4 regions of the Rothia sp. 11273D007AR genome follow, and region 2 is predicted to be linked to each of the others. Evidence: riboswitches for the same ligand, from Rfam matches in the RefSeq annotation. Region 2 holds a riboswitch; each other region holds the start of a gene.
What was found. Region 2 has a riboswitch for S-adenosylmethionine ahead of ACED88_RS07255 (LLM class flavin-dependent oxidoreductase). Riboswitches for the same ligand answer to the same signal wherever they lie in the genome.
Positions count from the first base shown of each region.

Region 1 (3,787 bases), on a different contig from region 2:
AGCTAAGAAGAGGGCATCGAACTTTGCTGTTTCGAGCTGGCGGGCTAAATCTTGCCATAGAGCAAGTTCGTTGAATCGGTGCTGTTCGGCTTCGGGGTGTCGCCAGAGACCACCTCTGATGTGGCTTCCAGTATTCATAACGAAAGCACTCAAGAGCAGGCGTTTACGGTTGGGGGTGTGTGTTTTTGACATAGGTGTCCCCTTGGACTGTGAAAAATTTATTTTTAGCGCTTGTCGAGGGCTCGAGATAGGCGAGAACCGCTGAACTGTACGAGAGAGACGAGGGCAATCATGAGCAGGATGGCGACAATCATGAGCGGTGTTTCGTAGCGGTAGTAGCCGTAGCGAATCGCGAAGTCGCCGATGCCTCCCCCGCCTACCAGGCCTGCCATAGCTGAGTATGAGATAAAGCTGACGGTCATAATGGTGATTGATGTGACCAGGGCAGGGCGGGCGTCTACAAGGAGGACGTCGGTAATGATGTGTCGAGCTTTTGCGCCCATGGCAAGAGCCGCTTCAACGGTTCCGTCACCTAGCTGGGTGAGATTCTGTTCGACAAAGCGGGCAAAGTAGGGAATAGCGTTGATGGTAAGAGGTACACAGACTGCGGCGGTACCGAGGCTGGTGCCTACCAGTAGACGGGTGAACGGGATGATTGCAATAAGAAGAATGAGGAAAGGGAAGGACCTCACGATGTTGACGGCTGTGTCAAGAACCTTGTGGAGGATGGGCTTGTGGTGCAGTCCCTTGGGACCAATGAGGTAGAGCAAGATTCCCAGAGGGGTTCCGAAGAGGACTGCCAGGGGAATAGCCACCAACAACATAATGAGTGTTTGCCCCAGGGCTAGCCAGATTTCGGGTGAAACTTCGATAATTCGCTCAAACATGGGTTAGCTCCTGTAGAAGGGCGTTCGCTGGGGGCACACGTGAGGTCGGGTCTGTAAGCACGATGTCGTCGTTTTGTAGCAGTCGCCCGATTTCACTGGTGGGGGTGAAGGCTGGATCTAGAAGACGGGAAAGGTCAAAGCGTTCTACCAGCTGGCCATTTTCAAGTACAGCCACGTTATGGGCTAGAGCCCTGATGACGTTCATTTCGTGGGTGACAATTACGGTGGTTATGCCCAACTCAGCATTAATCGTGCGTAGGTACTGGAGGATAGAGGTTGTGGTGCGCGGGTCAACGGCGCTCGTAGGCTCGTCGCAGAGGAGGACGCTTGGCTTTGTTGCTAGCGCTCTGGCAATAGCAACGCGTTGCTTCTGGCCGCCAGATAACTGACCTGGATACGCGTCAGCCTTATCGGCTAAATCAACGATGTTGAGAGCTTCCAGTGCCCGCGCTCGCCGTTCTCGCGGTGGGATACCTGCGAACTTAAGAGAGAGCTCTACGTTTTTCACGGCGGTGAGGTTAGCGACCAGGTTGAAATGCTGAAAAATCATACCGATGTTGTGGCGGGTCTGGCGTAGTTGTGAGGCCGATAGATCGGTGAGATTTTGACCGTTGACCGTTACAGTGCCGCTGGTGGGGCGTTCAAGTAGGTTGATGGTGCGTAGCAGGGTAGATTTACCCGCGCCAGAGAACCCTACGATGCCCTGAATAGACCCGGGGGCTATCTCAAGGTTGACGCGGTCAACGGCTCGAACCGTTTCAGACCCGCGGGTATATTCCACGCTAATATCCCGTAATGAAATCATATGTCTCCTTGCAATGACTTAGTGCAGTATTGCGAGGGGGATCCCGCCTCACTGAATAGCATCAGGGGTGGGTGTATTTCAGAGAGAAACGGAGAACCCATCGGTTCTGGCGGTAGCACCGTGCCCGGTAGGGCTGGTTGCTGCGACGTCTTCGAGCCAGATCTCTCGGTCGCTCTTGATGGTGATGTTGCTAGCCTATGGGTTAGGCGAAAGCTGTACCAACTTTTTAACCTTGTGCGACCTAATATGTCCTGTCTTACTTTTTATGACGCCTTATGCAACAACAAAGACAAACGGACGCCGGTGAGCAGCTCACCGGCGTCCGCGCAGGAAAAAGGGAGGCTAGGCCTGCCGCAAAATGGTGCGGGCAAATTCGAAGTAGCTTTCGGCGTCAAAGTCGCGCACGGTGCTGGCCTGCACCACAAAGCCGGTCAGCACAGACAGCACCGCCGAGCCCAGCATCTGTAACCAGGTTTCTAGCTCCGAGGGGGAAAAATCGAGTTCGGTCTCAGCCCAGGCCCGGTAGCTCGCTACCACGCGGGAGCGCAAGAGGCCCAGCTGTTCATCCACGACCTCAGCGACCTCAGGTACCGTCACGGCCTCACCCCAGGTGATCGCCAAAAAACGCGTGAGCTGCTCGTCGTCCCGCAGGGTCACCAGACAGCGCTCCACAAACTCCCAGGGCAGCTCATCGCTGCGCGCCTCAAACTGAGAGAGGTCTACCCGGGCAGCCGCAGCCATAATCTCGGTTTTCCCCGAAAAGTGGTTATAAATCGCCCCGGCAGATAAGCCCGAGGCCGCAATCACCTCGCTCATCGACGCCTGCTGATACCCCTTCTGCATAAACACAGCGCGGGCAGCCGCAACAAGCTCGGCACGACGGGAACGCATATACTCTTCACTGACTTTCGGCACCCTCCCATTTTAAAGCACAGCAGCCCGCCGCCACCGTCCTATAAACCCCGTCACCAACACCCCTTTCTTGCTACACTAAAGGGCGAACCAGCGGCGCTACCCAGCAGTAGTTAGCCGCGCATGCGAGTGCCTCATCAGTCGCACCTGCTGAGGGACCCCCGCTCGCACACCCCACCGCACAGCATTAGGGAAGAGGCACCCACCCCATGGTGAACACCGCCAAATCGCGCCGTCAAGAGCGTATTGAGAAGCAGAAGAAGAATAGCCGCAAGTGGATTGCAACCGGCGCTGCAGCCGTGATTTTGCTCTGCGGCGGCGCTATCGCCTACACCAACATCACCTCTGATAGGGAACAGTCAACGACCAGCGGCCAGACCGTTCCGGCTGCCTGCTCAACCACCCAGGCTGTCACCGTGGCCACCACCGAACCTATGGCAGCAGCGCTGAAGGCTATGCCCGTGGACGAGGACACCTGTATCACCCTCGACATCACCACCAATAAGACCGCCAGCGATGTACTCACCGAGTCAACCAGCGGCACAGCAACCACCAACCTCTGGATTCCTGACTCCACCACCCGCGCTGAGCTGGCCATGAGCGAAGCTAATACCGGTCTGACTCCCCTTGCGGAGTCCCTTGCCCAGACCCCGGGCGTCATCGTGTCAGAAGATAACACCAGCTACGGCACCTGGCTCGAAGCCCTCAAGGCTGAAAACACCGTCAGCATGGGTGACCCCAAGGAGGACTCCGGCGCTTTCGCGGCCCTGCTCGGGGGTATCTCTGAGGCGTCAGCGGGTACCGTTAGCGTTGAGGACCTCACCGGCGGCACCGCCCTGCGTGCCCAGAGCATCGGTGTAACCGAGGCTGCCCAGAGCGCCACCGAGCTGCTGACCGATGTGGATAATGGCACCAAGGACGCCGCGATCGTCACCGAGGCTGACTACGCAGCCTATGCCTCAGCCCACGCAGATTCCGGGCTGACCGCGACTGTGCCCGGCGACGGCTCCTTTGCTCTCAACTACCCCCTCTACCAGGCGTCCTCCAGCAATAACACCACTATCGATGAGGCTGCCCAGCAGATTATCGACTTCATGGGTAGCGAGGACGGCAAGCAGGCCCTGGCAGCTGCTGGCTTGCGCGCAGCGGACGGCCAGGAGCTAGAAGGCGAGTACAGCGTCGG
Region 1 is NZ_JBPPWJ010000004.1:71,293-75,079, forward strand. Features, by position in the region: gene ACED88_RS03235 (LLM class flavin-dependent oxidoreductase) at 1-192, opposite strand, end outside; gene ACED88_RS03240 (methionine ABC transporter permease) at 225-887, opposite strand; gene ACED88_RS03245 (methionine ABC transporter ATP-binding protein) at 880-1,692, opposite strand; SAM riboswitch class I at 1,787-1,877, opposite strand; gene ACED88_RS03250 (TetR/AcrR family transcriptional regulator) at 2,035-2,583, opposite strand; gene ACED88_RS03255 (substrate-binding domain-containing protein) at 2,814-3,787, shown strand, end outside.
Region 1: linked by a shared signal. The riboswitch ahead of ACED88_RS03245 (methionine ABC transporter ATP-binding protein) and the one ahead of ACED88_RS07255 (LLM class flavin-dependent oxidoreductase) in region 2 are both predicted to bind S-adenosylmethionine.

Region 2 (3,787 bases):
TGCGCTACGACGAGTGGGTCAACCGCCCCAACCACCAAAAGGTTGCCGAGAACCTCTGCCGCCTGTGGAGCGCCCTGCTCTAACCGTCGGCACGGCTTAAAGAAGATAAGGACGCCGCCCCGCACTCCCCTGCCCGTTGGCAGGAAGGTGCGGGGCGGCGTCCTTACAGCGCTAAGACCTAGTGGCCTGCGGCCTCAGCCTTCTCAGCGTTCTCAAGCGCCAGCTTGAGGAAGTCACGAGCCGGGGTGTCGGCAGCGGAGGGCTTACCCGCGTAAGCACCGCGGTACTTGGCAGCCGGGTGGCGCTCGTCCACGTACTTGTTACCCTCACCAAAGAGGCTCTCGCGCAGGGTAGAGCCCTCATAGGCGGTGCGGTAGCGGCCGCGCTTCTGCAGCTCGGGAACAACGAACTCAACGAAGTCCTCGAAGGAGCCGGGGGAAACGTGGTAGGCCAGGTTGATGCCGTCCAGGCCGCCCTCGTCAATCCACTTCTCCAGCTCATCGGCAACAGTCTGGGGAGAACCCACCAGAACCGCACCCATACCACCGGTGGCGCAGTGCTCGGCGATGTCCTTGCGGGTCCACTCCTTCTCCTTATCCTGCAGGGTGAAGGGGGTCAGGAAGGACTGAATCGACTCGGTCTCAACGTACTTGAGGGCCTCGTCCTCATCGAACTGATCCAGGTCAAGGCCGCTCCAGCCGCCGATGATGCCCTGGGACGCCTCAACGTTCTGGTACTTGAGGTACTCAGCGTACTTGGCCTGAGCCTTCTCATCGGTCTCGTCCACAACGACGGAGAGCATAGCCAGAATCTTCACGTCATCGCGCTTGCGGCCGGCCTTCTCAGCCTCAGAACGGATACGCTCGGTCAGCACCTTGGTCAGGTGGGGGCGCAGGGCGGTAATGAAGATAGCCTCGGCGTGCTGGCCCGAGAAAGCCTGACCGCGGGAGGACGCACCGGCCTGGAAAATCACGGGGGTGCGCTGGGGTGAAGGCTCGGTCAGGGCGATGCCGGGCACCTGGAAGTACTTGCCCTTGTGCAGGATGGGGTGAACCTTAGAGGGGTCAGCAAAGACACCGTTTTCACGGTCGCGGGGCACAGAGCCGTCCTCCCAAGAGCCTTCCCACAGCTTGTAGCAGACGTCGAGGAACTCTTCGGCAATCTCGTACCGCTCATCGTGGTCAATCTGACCGGGCAGACCCTGGTTCTCAGCAGCAGACTGAAGGTAGGAGGTCACCACATTGAAGCCCACGCGACCACCGGTCAGGTGATCCAGGGTGGAGTAGGAACGGGCCAGAGTGTAGGGCTGGTTGTAGGTCACAGCGGCGGTCACGCCAAAGCCCAGGTGCTCGGTGACAGCGGCCATAGCAGAAATCTGCAGGAAGGGGTCACCCACAGGAACCTGGGCGCCGTCCTTCAGCACGGGAGCTACTGAATCCTTGTAGACATCGTAGACACCCACCACGTCAGCGATAAAGACAGCGTCAAACAGACCCTTCTCGCAGACCTTGGCCAGGTCGGTCCAGTACTTAATGGTGTTGTACTCATCCGCACGGTTACGGGGGTGACGCCACAGGCCAAAGCTCTGGTGGCTGGTAGTGGTCATATCGAAGGCGTTGACGACGATGCGCTTCTTCTCGGTCATGAACCGGGCCCTTTCACAGGTGGTGCTTGGCCCTCCGCGCCCGTGCTGCCGCCGGCGTCCTTACCCAAAGGAAAAGGCGCCGAGCCTTCGCGAAGGTGGCGCCTGGGTGCGCCGTACTTGCATTACTGCCTGATCCTCATCTGGGGCACCCCGCTACGGGAGAGGGTTGCCGCCCAACTAGCCAGAGCTTGACGTTGGGACTCTTGATCTTGAGATTTAGTGTAGCCCTCACAGCCCGCCAAGAGGCAAGCATCTGAGGCTACGTTTCACATTGTGGCACGTGTTGAGCAGTGTTACGCTCACCTGCGAGTTCCGGTCAGTTTCACCCACTGCGTCACACTCGTAACCAGGCGAAATACCGCGTCATACTCTTGCCCGGTTCCAACAAACGCCCCTAGCGTTGAAAGCGTTAACCATCCAGAGCGACCGAGAGACTTGGCTCAACGACGTCGCAGCAACCTCCCTCCACCAGGGGTCGGTGCTAACGCCAAGAGACGATGGAGAAAGCATGAGCGCACCCACGCTAGAACGCACCCCCACCACCCTCACAGCCTGCGAAATCGACTTCAATGCCGTCGGCAAGACCTTCATCGGCGAGCGCGGGGAGACCCGCACCGTCCTTGAAAACGTTTCTTTTACCGCCTACCCCGGTGAGATTATTTCGATTATTGGTTCCTCGGGCTGCGGCAAGTCGACCCTCTTGCGGGCTGCTGCCGGCCTGGGGGCAGCGACCGCCGGTACCGTCACGATTGACGGCAGCCCGGTACGGGGTCTCGATTCCCGTGTGGCTATTGGTTTCCAGGAGCCGCGCCTGCTGCCCTGGCGCACCGTTGAAAAGAACGTGGCGCTGGGTCTGCCCAAGGGTACCCCCAAGGACGTTGCCCGCGAGCAGGTTGCCCGCCTTCTGGACGTCGTGGGGCTGGCAGACTACGCCCAGCACCGCCCCCGTGAGATTTCCGGTGGCATGGCTCAGCGCGCCTCCCTGGCCCGGGCGCTGGCGCGGAACCCCGGCGTCCTGCTGCTGGATGAGCCCTTCGGCGCCCTTGATGCCCTCACCCGCATTAACATGCAGGATCTGCTGCTCGATATTCATGCCCACGACCCGGCCACCGTCCTGCTGGTCACCCACGACGTGGAAGAAGCCCTCTACCTCTCAGACCGGGTGATTGTGCTGGGTAAGCCGGACCCCGCTGCGCCCGCGACGATTGCCCGCATCGTGGAGGTGCCCGATCACCGCCCGCGCGACCGCGGCAACCCCGCGCTCTCGTCCCTGCGCAAAGAACTTTTGGCCGAACTCGGCGTTGAAGAACACTAGGAATACACATGTCACTCATTTCTCGTCTCACCACCACCTCTGCCCTGCTCGCAACCGGCACCCTACTACTGACCGGGTGTCTGGCAGGGGAAAACGCTTCTACCGCCGATACTTCTGCAGCAGCGGGCGACACCACCGTCACCATCGACTACGCCACCTACAACCCGCTCTCCCTGATTATCAAGGAAAAGGGTTGGCTAGAGACCGCCCTGCAGGAGCAGGGTAAGGATGTCGAGTGGGTACAGTCAGCCGGTTCGAACAAGGCTAATGAGGCCCTGCGCTCCGGTGCGATTGACGTGGGTTCCACCGCGGGCTCAGCTGCCCTACTGGCTCGCTCTAACGGCTCACCCATTCAGGTGATTGACCTCTACTCCCAGCCCGAGTGGTCAGCTCTGGTAACCCGCACCGACACCGGTATCTCATCGGTGAAAGACCTGGCCGATAAAAAGGTAGCCGTCACCAAGGGCACCGACCCCTACTTCTTCCTGCTCCAGGCTCTTGAAGAAGCAGGTGTGTCACCCGATGAAGTCACCATCGAGCAGCTACAGCACGCCGACGGCCGCACCGCCCTCAACCAGGGCACCGTAGATGCCTGGAGCGGTCTTGACCCCATCATGGCCAGCGCCGAAATTGAGGACGGCAACACCCTCTTCTACCGCAACGTCGACTTCAACACCTACGGCTTCCTGAACGCCACCGAGGACTTCATCGAGAGCGACCCCGAAGCCGCCCAGACCATCGTTGACGTCTACGAATACGCCCGCGACTGGGCACTCGCCAACGAAGAAGAGGCCGTGCAGATCCTGGCAGACGGCTCCGGAATTGAG
Region 2 is NZ_JBPPWJ010000010.1:102,323-106,109, forward strand. Features, by position in the region: gene cls (cardiolipin synthase) at 1-83, shown strand, start outside; gene ACED88_RS07255 (LLM class flavin-dependent oxidoreductase) at 179-1,645, opposite strand; SAM riboswitch class IV at 1,754-1,854, opposite strand; SAM riboswitch class I at 2,056-2,149, shown strand; gene ACED88_RS07260 (ABC transporter ATP-binding protein) at 2,154-2,960, shown strand; gene ACED88_RS07265 (aliphatic sulfonate ABC transporter substrate-binding protein) at 2,969-3,787, shown strand, end outside.

Region 3 (3,787 bases), on a different contig from region 2:
TATCGCGCACATCGGCCCGGTCTTCGCCGGGGTAGCCCAGGGCATCAAGCCTGAGAAAATCACTGTCATCGCCGGTGGGGTTGACCGGGTATTCCCAGTGCCAGCCGGTATGGGCGGTGAAGGGCGGGCCCGGCTCGTCAAAGGCAATGCTCAGCACCAGGGTGGGCATGCGGACGGCCGGCAGCTCAAGATCTTCGCTGCTCGTTGAGATGGGCAGTGCCCGAGTGAGGGCAGGGTAGTAGTCGGCAAAGAAGGCGGGGACATCGGTAGCCGGAACGGTGACCGGCTCACCGGATATCAGGGATTCGGCAACCGCATCCAGCGGCTCAGCTAGGGGAATGAGCACCAGCTCGGAGTCGGCGGTGAGCCAGGAGGGGCGGTCCGCGGGCGCTACGTCCTCAGCCTGGGCAAGAGCCGAGGGCAGGGTGGACTCCCAGCGGGCTGCGGTTGCAGCCTTCACATAGGCCTCCTGGGCCGCCCCGCCCAGGGCGATAAAGCCCTGCCGGTTATTGCCCAGCTTGTGGGTAAAACTAGCGGGCAGGGTGTAGGCCCCCCAGCGGAGCAGGGGAGTCAGGCGCAGGGCATCGGCGGACGACCCCCGCTCGGGTACCGGTTCAAGGGCCAGTTCAACCTGGGGAGCGCTCGCGATAGTCAGACCGGTTTCTTTGCCGTCTAAGAGGACAGACAGACCCACCTCGCTAGCAGATTCCAGCATCTGCCAGAGCAGGGAAGAATCCACATTCGAGATAGAAGCCCAGTCGCGGTGGGAGGAATAGATGGACTGGGAGCCCCGAATCACCGCGTAAAACTCATTGAACCAGGCCGCGTGCTCGGGGAGCAGACCGGTTCCTGCCGACCCGGCGGCAGAGCCCGAAAACTTCTCCCAGCTCAAACCGCCCTTAATCCACTTGCCGCGGGCCCCCATCATCAGGGGCCGGGCTTCAAGCGATACGCGGGGCGCCCCGATGTTCTTGGTCCACCCGTACTTACCGGGCACCACCAGACGCAAATCAAGGGCACCGGTCACCCGGTGATTGCGGCTATCGTAGCTGGGGCGGGCAGCAAGAGAGTGGGCCAGGGACCGCCGCCAAGCCGGCAGGGACTGCCCAGCCCGAGCACCGGCGTCCGCCTGCTCTTCGGTACCGGCACTCGCCTGCTCACCCCGGTGTTCCCGCAGCAAATCCGCGGCCCGCTGCAGGCCCACCGTATCGGCCATCTCCAGGATTTCCTGTACCTTCTCGTCGGTGCTCGCTGTGGTCTTCCAGGTACTTGAGGATGCCGTCATAGCCCGCTTGGCCTTGGCCGTACGGTCGATTGCGGTCAGCATCAGCGCCACCGCGTGCTTGCAGTTGTGGGCCACCGGGCAGGAACAGGTCGCCGAAAAAGCATAGGAGCCTGCGGTGACCTCCGCGGGGAAGGCCACCCTCGCGGTGTAGGGGGCAGAACCCGAGCCAGCCACCTGCCCCTCCAGCACCCGCGCCTGCTCGTCATAGGTGTAACGAATGACGTTACCCTCCCGCATATACCGCTGCCCCCGCGTGTAGGCACCAGAGCCCACCTGCCGAATAATGGCGGGGGCTGTCACCGGGATTTCAGGGAAAGAAGTAGACACAGGCGCACCTTCACAACAGAGCAAATACCTAGTCTTCTAGCGTATCGCACCGCCTTACCCACAGTGCCCACGGGCTGGTTCGTCACAGTAAGAAAAATTTCTGAGACCGGTGTTTACAGAAGCGCCAACAGCGGGTTATGCTTTTACCAGCTTCAAGAGATTCAACTGTCAAGCTCCGACTTTGGTTGAACGCCAACCCCATGTTCACGGGTGGCTCGGATGACGAAGCGGTCTGCATCGCGCATTTCGGCGCTGTTTGGTGCAGGCAAGAGCAAGTTTCGAAAGGAATGCGCACTTTACGCGCAACGACGGCATGTCAAACGCTCGACCTCACGCCCACCGTCCTCACATCACCGTTCAGAAGAACATCTCTGCTGCCTCTGTACCCGCCCGCGGCGGCTACACCGCAATGAGCATCCAGGACTACACCCGCATCTCCAACGAGCGCAGCGAATTCCTCAACTTCCTGCTGGCCCCCAACCCCAGCGGTATCCCTGCAACTGAGTACGGTGTTCTGAAAGCTGCATGAGCCAGGTAGGTCTGCTTCTCGATTCCGATGTCCTTGCTGAGATCCGCAAGGCCAACCCGCACCCGCAGGTAGTGAACTGCCTGCGCCGCCGCTCCTACCGCACCATGTACATCTCGGTGCTCAGCCTCGGTGAACTCAAGGGGCTTTACCCCTACCCAGAAACCGAACGCTGGCTCGCTGAGCTCATGGATCGTTTCGACTCTCACGTACTAGAAGTCGATGCGAAGGTATCACTGGAGTGGGCCGGACGCCACGCCGAGAAGCATCTCCACCTGGTGGGTGGGCAGCGCCCCGCCCCCCTCGCCACAGCAGCCCTTGAGGGCCTGATGGCTGCCACCGCGACCGTCCACCAGCTTGAGATTATTTCGAGCAAGGCCGAGATTTATAAGTCCTGGGGCGTCCCGGCGGTGGATCCCTGGGAAGACTAGAGCCCGCAACATAGGTTCCACAGGCTCACGCTCGATGGAGCCCAGCAGATTCCGAGCGCGCGAGGAAACAAATCTGCGGGCGGAATAGGCGCAAGCCTGACCCTCACGCCCCGCCTAACGGCGGATTCCGTTCGCTCTTGCGTGCTCGCGCGCTCGCACCCGCTCACTTCATCCGAGCCAGCAGCTTCGCTGTGAGCCTGCGGAACCTTATCTAATAGTCTCGCGTTCTCGCTATCGCAGCTGCCACCAGCCGGCGGGGTAGCACCCGTGCGGCTGCGACCGTTAGTTTGTAGGGTAAGGACGGCACACAGATCGGCTTACCTACCGTGACCGCAGCGATACCTTCGGCAACAACCCGTTGGGGGCTCAGCCATAAAAAGTCCGGTAGGCGGGGCTCGCCCTGGCCCATGGCGTCGTGGAACTCTGAGCGGGTTAGACCCGGGCATAGGGCCGTTACATGGATACCCCGATGTGAATACTGCAGGTGGGCCGATTCTGAGGCTACCACGAGGAAACGTTTAACCGCTGAGTAGGTGCCGCCGGGGGTAAAGGCTGCCACTGATGCAACGTTAATAATGCGGCCCCGCCCGCGCGGCAGCATGGCAACAATCGCCGTGTGCATGAGCTGGAGCGGGACCCTGGCCAGTACGTCGACCTGGTCTAGGTGGCGTTCTACGGGTGCTGCATCAAAGCTCTTGCCGAGACCGAAACCCGCGTTGTTGACCAGTATCTCAACGGGGCGCTCAACCTGCTGTAGGCGCTTAACTAGGCGGGCGACGTCCTGCTCCACCAGCAAATCGGCAGGGATTACCTCAACATCTACCGCGTACCTGTCGCGCAGCTGGCCTGCTAGGTCTTCTAGAGTCTCGACCCGCCGGGCGGTGAGTACCAGGTTGTACCCGGCTGCTGCATACTGGCGGGCAAACTCGGCGCCTATACCTGCCGAAGCGCCGGTGATCATCACATACGAAGTTTCACTGCTCATGGCTCCCACTCTACAGCCGGGGCGAGCTGGGCCGGTTATCTTCACCGCACTCTTACCCTGTATACCGGAGCCATCAGGCACACAACAGAGAAACATGACATGATGAAAGACGATGAATACCACCGCTCACCCCAAACGTTCCCTCCCTATGCCCCTGTGGCTGCAGGGCTCAGTTGAACTTGCCCTCGTTGCGCTGGCCTCTTACCTCACCGTCGTCCTGCTTCTGGTGGCGG
Region 3 is NZ_JBPPWJ010000004.1:80,783-84,569, reverse strand. Features, by position in the region: gene ACED88_RS03295 (DEAD/DEAH box helicase) at 1-1,612, opposite strand, end outside; SAM riboswitch class IV at 1,763-1,890, shown strand; gene ACED88_RS03290 (nuclease PIN) at 1,926-2,141, shown strand; gene ACED88_RS03285 (plasmid stabilization protein) at 2,138-2,569, shown strand; gene ACED88_RS03280 (SDR family NAD(P)-dependent oxidoreductase) at 2,781-3,554, opposite strand; gene ACED88_RS03275 (cell division protein PerM) at 3,667-3,787, shown strand, end outside.
Region 3: linked by a shared signal. The riboswitch ahead of ACED88_RS03290 (nuclease PIN) and the one ahead of ACED88_RS07255 (LLM class flavin-dependent oxidoreductase) in region 2 are both predicted to bind S-adenosylmethionine.

Region 4 (3,787 bases), on a different contig from region 2:
CGTTGATGGCGAGGTAGGAGCCTGCGTCGAAGCGGTTGGTGAGTTTGGTGCCGTGGTGGTCGAGGTAGTTTTCGACCTGGTAGCGGCCGCGGTCTGCGGTGAGGGGGTGCAGGACGTTGTGGCCGTCTTGGGCGTCGCGCCCGAAGCGGAAGTGGAGTTCGGCAGCGGAGCGGTAGGTGGTGTGGGCAATGCGGCGGGCCAGAGCCAGGCCGGTGACGGGACCGGGGCCTGGGTAGTAGTCACCGCCGGCGAAGGCGGGGTCTTGGCGGATCGCCAGGTTTTGCATGTGACCCCAGGCGATTTGTTCGGCGGTGGCGGCGGGGCCGGAGGCGATGACGGCGCAGGAGCGGACGAGCTCGGGGTAGGTGACGGCCCATTCGGCGGCGCGGGCACCGCCGAGGGAGCCGCCGATGACGTGGTGGAGGGAGGTAACGCCGAGCTGGTCGAGCAGGCGTTTTTCGGCGCGGACGCCGTCGCGGATGGTAACGAGGGGGAAGCGGGAGCCCCAGGGTTTTTGTTCGGGGTCGATACTGGCCGGGGCGGGTGAGGCTGGGCCGGTGGTGCCGTAGCAGCCGCCGAGCATGTTGGGTGAGATGACGAAGTATTTGTCGGTGTCGATCACGCGGCCGGGGCCGACGGCGGTGGGCCACCACCCGGCGGCTTCGGCGTAGGCGCGGTCTTGCTCGCTGGCGTCCGCCCCTACTCGCCCTGCCGAGACGTGGGTGTCACCGGTCAGGGCGTGCAGGATCAGAATGGCGTTGTCGCCCGCCTCGTTGAGGGTTCCCCAGGTTTCGTAGCCGATGGTGACGTCGGGCAGCACTGCCCCTGATTCGAGGGTCAGGTCGCCGACTTTGGCGTAGGTGAGGACGCCGTCGGTACGGTTGGGGGTGGTCTCAGCGGGGCGGGCGGTCGTCATTGGGCTACCTTTCCTTAGCGGATGGCGGTGAAGCCGAGTTCGAGGTCGGCGAGGATGTCGTCGATGTGTTCGATACCTACCGAAAGGCGGATGAAGGCGGGGTTGATGCCGATAGCTTCAAGCTCTTCGGTGGTGGACTGGCTGTGGGTGGTGGACGCCGGGTGTACGGCCAGGGAGCGCACGTCACCGATGTTGACCAGCAGGGAGTGCAGGGAGAGGGAGTCCACGAATTTCTGGGCGGTTTCGGCGTCGGCGTCCTTGAGGGTGAAGCCGAGGACGGCGCCAGCACCCTTGGGCAGGTACTTTTGGGCCAGTTCGTAGTAGGGGGAATCGGGCAGGCCGGAGTAGGTGACCGATTCGACCTGGGGGTGGTCTTTGAGGAACTGGGCGACTTTGAGGGCGTTCTCTACGTGGCGTTCTACGCGCAGGGAGAGGGTTTCAAGGCCGATGGCGATGTTGAAGGCGTTGGTCGGTGAGATGGAGGAGCCGAGGTCGCGCAGGAGGGAGACGCGGGCTTTGAGGATGTAGGAGAGGTTGACTCCGAAGGCACCGTCCGCGCCGAGGTCGCGGGCGTAGACCAGGCCGTGGTAGCTTTCGTCGGGCTGGTTGAAGAGGGGGTACTTGTCGGGGTAGGCGCCGTAGTCGAAGTTACCGGAGTCTACGATGACGCCGCCGACCGAGGTGCCGTGGCCGCCCAGGTATTTGGTGGCTGAGTGGATAACCACGTCAGCGCCGTGCTTGATGGGGTTGAGCAGGTAGGGGGTGGCAATGGTGTTATCAACGATGAGGGGCACACCGACCTCGTGGGCTACACCCGAGATAGCCTCGATGTCGAGTACGTCGCCGCGGGGGTTGGGCAGGGTTTCTGCGTAGAAGGCCTTGGTGTTCTCGCGGGCTGCTGCTCGCCAGGACTCGGGGTCAGCAGGATCGTCAACGAAGGTGGTTTCGATACCGAGGTTCTTGAGGGTGTACTTGAGCAGGTTGAAACTGCCGCCGTAAAGGGAGGGGGAGGCAACGATGTGGTCCCCGGCACCGGCGATATTCAGGATTGCGAAGGTGGACGCTGCCTGGCCGCTGGCCAGCAGCAGGGCGCCGACGCCGCCTTCGAGGGCAGCGATACGGTTTTCAACGGCTTCCTGGGTGGGGTTGTTGATGCGGGAGTAGATGGGGCCCAGCTCTGAGAGGGCGAAGCGACCTGCTGCCTGGGCGGAGTCCTTGAAGACAAAGGACGTGGTCTGGTAGATGGGTAGGGCACGGGCGCCGGTTGCCGCGTCGGGTTCCTGGCCTGCGTGAATCTGCTGGGTTTCGAACTTCCAGCCGGTGGGATTGGAGGGGGTGGGAACGGTGTTCTCGGTGGTCATGCGGTTACTCCTAGGGAGGTCGTTGTTTCAGTGTTCAGTTGAAACGGGCCGCATGCCGTATCTTCCGCCCGGGTAAGGAGGAAAAGAATCTGATGCCCTCGCAGAAGATAGAGGCACATCGGTCCCGCGCTTGCGTACCTGGTTCTCGGTGGGTACGCCCGGTCATCACCCAGGGCACCCCACCGCGAGTGGAGGGTTGCCGACCAGCTAGCTGGGGCTTAGCGCTGGTTCTCTTGACCTGTCTCTAGTCTGGCTGGCTCACCCGGGGACCGTCAAGAAAGGGCTCTAAAGTTTCAGCATGTGTCCTTGTATTGCGTACGTTACGTTCTATGAGCGTCATTTAGAATGGTGGGAAGCGAGTTTTTACGAAAGGGCTGATGATGTCTCTGACTCCTCCTCTTGCCAAGCGTGTACCCGTTGAGCGCACCCATCACGGTGATACTTTTGTTGATCACTATGAGTGGTTGCGCGATAAGGAAAGCGCCGAGGTTCTAGAGTATCTACGCGCTGAGAACGCCTTTACCGAGGCGGTCACAGAAGACCAGCAGCCCCTTCGGGACGCTATTTTTGAAGAGATTAAGGGGCGCACCCAGCTCACCGATATGTCGGTGCCCTCGCGCCGCGGGGCCTGGTGGTACTTTAACCGCACGGTTGCCGGTGAGCAGTACCCGGTCATGTGCCGCGTCCCCGCCCTCACAGAGGGCAGCGTTGAAGAGCGCTACCAGCCGCCGGTCGTCCGCCCCGGTGAGCCGCTTGACGGCGAGCAGGTCGTATTGGACTGCAACGAGTTTGCCCGCGACATGGCCTTTTTCTCCCTGGGTTCCTTCCAGGTCACTCGCGACGGCTCCCTGCTGACCTTCGGTGTTGATGACTCGGGCGACGAGCGCTACACCCAGTACTTCAAGAACCTCGATACCGGTGAGATTCTGGAGGAAAAGATTGAGGACGTCTTCGCTGGTGCTTTCTTTGCCTCCGGCGCTAAGCACCTGATCTACTCGGTAGCCGATGAGTCCTGGCGCCCCTATGAGGTGCGTGCCCACGCTATCGGCACCAGTGCGTCTGAAGATTTTGCCCTCTACCGCGAGGACGACAACGGGCTCTGGCTGGGAGCCGGGATGTCGTCCTCCCGAACCCACGTGGTCATTACCTCTTCAAACTCCGAGTATTCAGAGACCCGCATTATTAACATCCACGAGCTGGGCCAGCTAGAGCCCACGCTCATCATGAAGCGGGACGCCGGCATCGAGTACTCCACCGACGTTATCGATGTGGAGGGCACCGGCTACCTGGTCATCGGCCACAACCACGAGGCCCCCAACGGCGAAATCGTGCTGGCTCCCCTGCGGGAAGAGTACGTACCCTTTGCCGACTTCAAGGCCAGCTGGATTCCCCTGGTGCCCCACCGCACGGACGTCCGCCTAGAGGGTTTCAAGTTCTCCCGCAACCATCTGGTCCTGATGGCCCGTGAGAACACCACCGTCAAGGTGTTTGTGGCCCCGCGTACCGCGCT
Region 4 is NZ_JBPPWJ010000001.1:92,744-96,530, reverse strand. Features, by position in the region: gene metX (homoserine O-acetyltransferase MetX) at 1-916, opposite strand, end outside; gene ACED88_RS00425 (O-acetylhomoserine aminocarboxypropyltransferase/cysteine synthase family protein) at 931-2,277, opposite strand; SAM riboswitch class IV at 2,399-2,516, opposite strand; gene ACED88_RS00420 (S9 family peptidase) at 2,655-3,787, shown strand, end outside.
Region 4: linked by a shared signal. The riboswitch ahead of ACED88_RS00425 (O-acetylhomoserine aminocarboxypropyltransferase/cysteine synthase family protein) and the one ahead of ACED88_RS07255 (LLM class flavin-dependent oxidoreductase) in region 2 are both predicted to bind S-adenosylmethionine.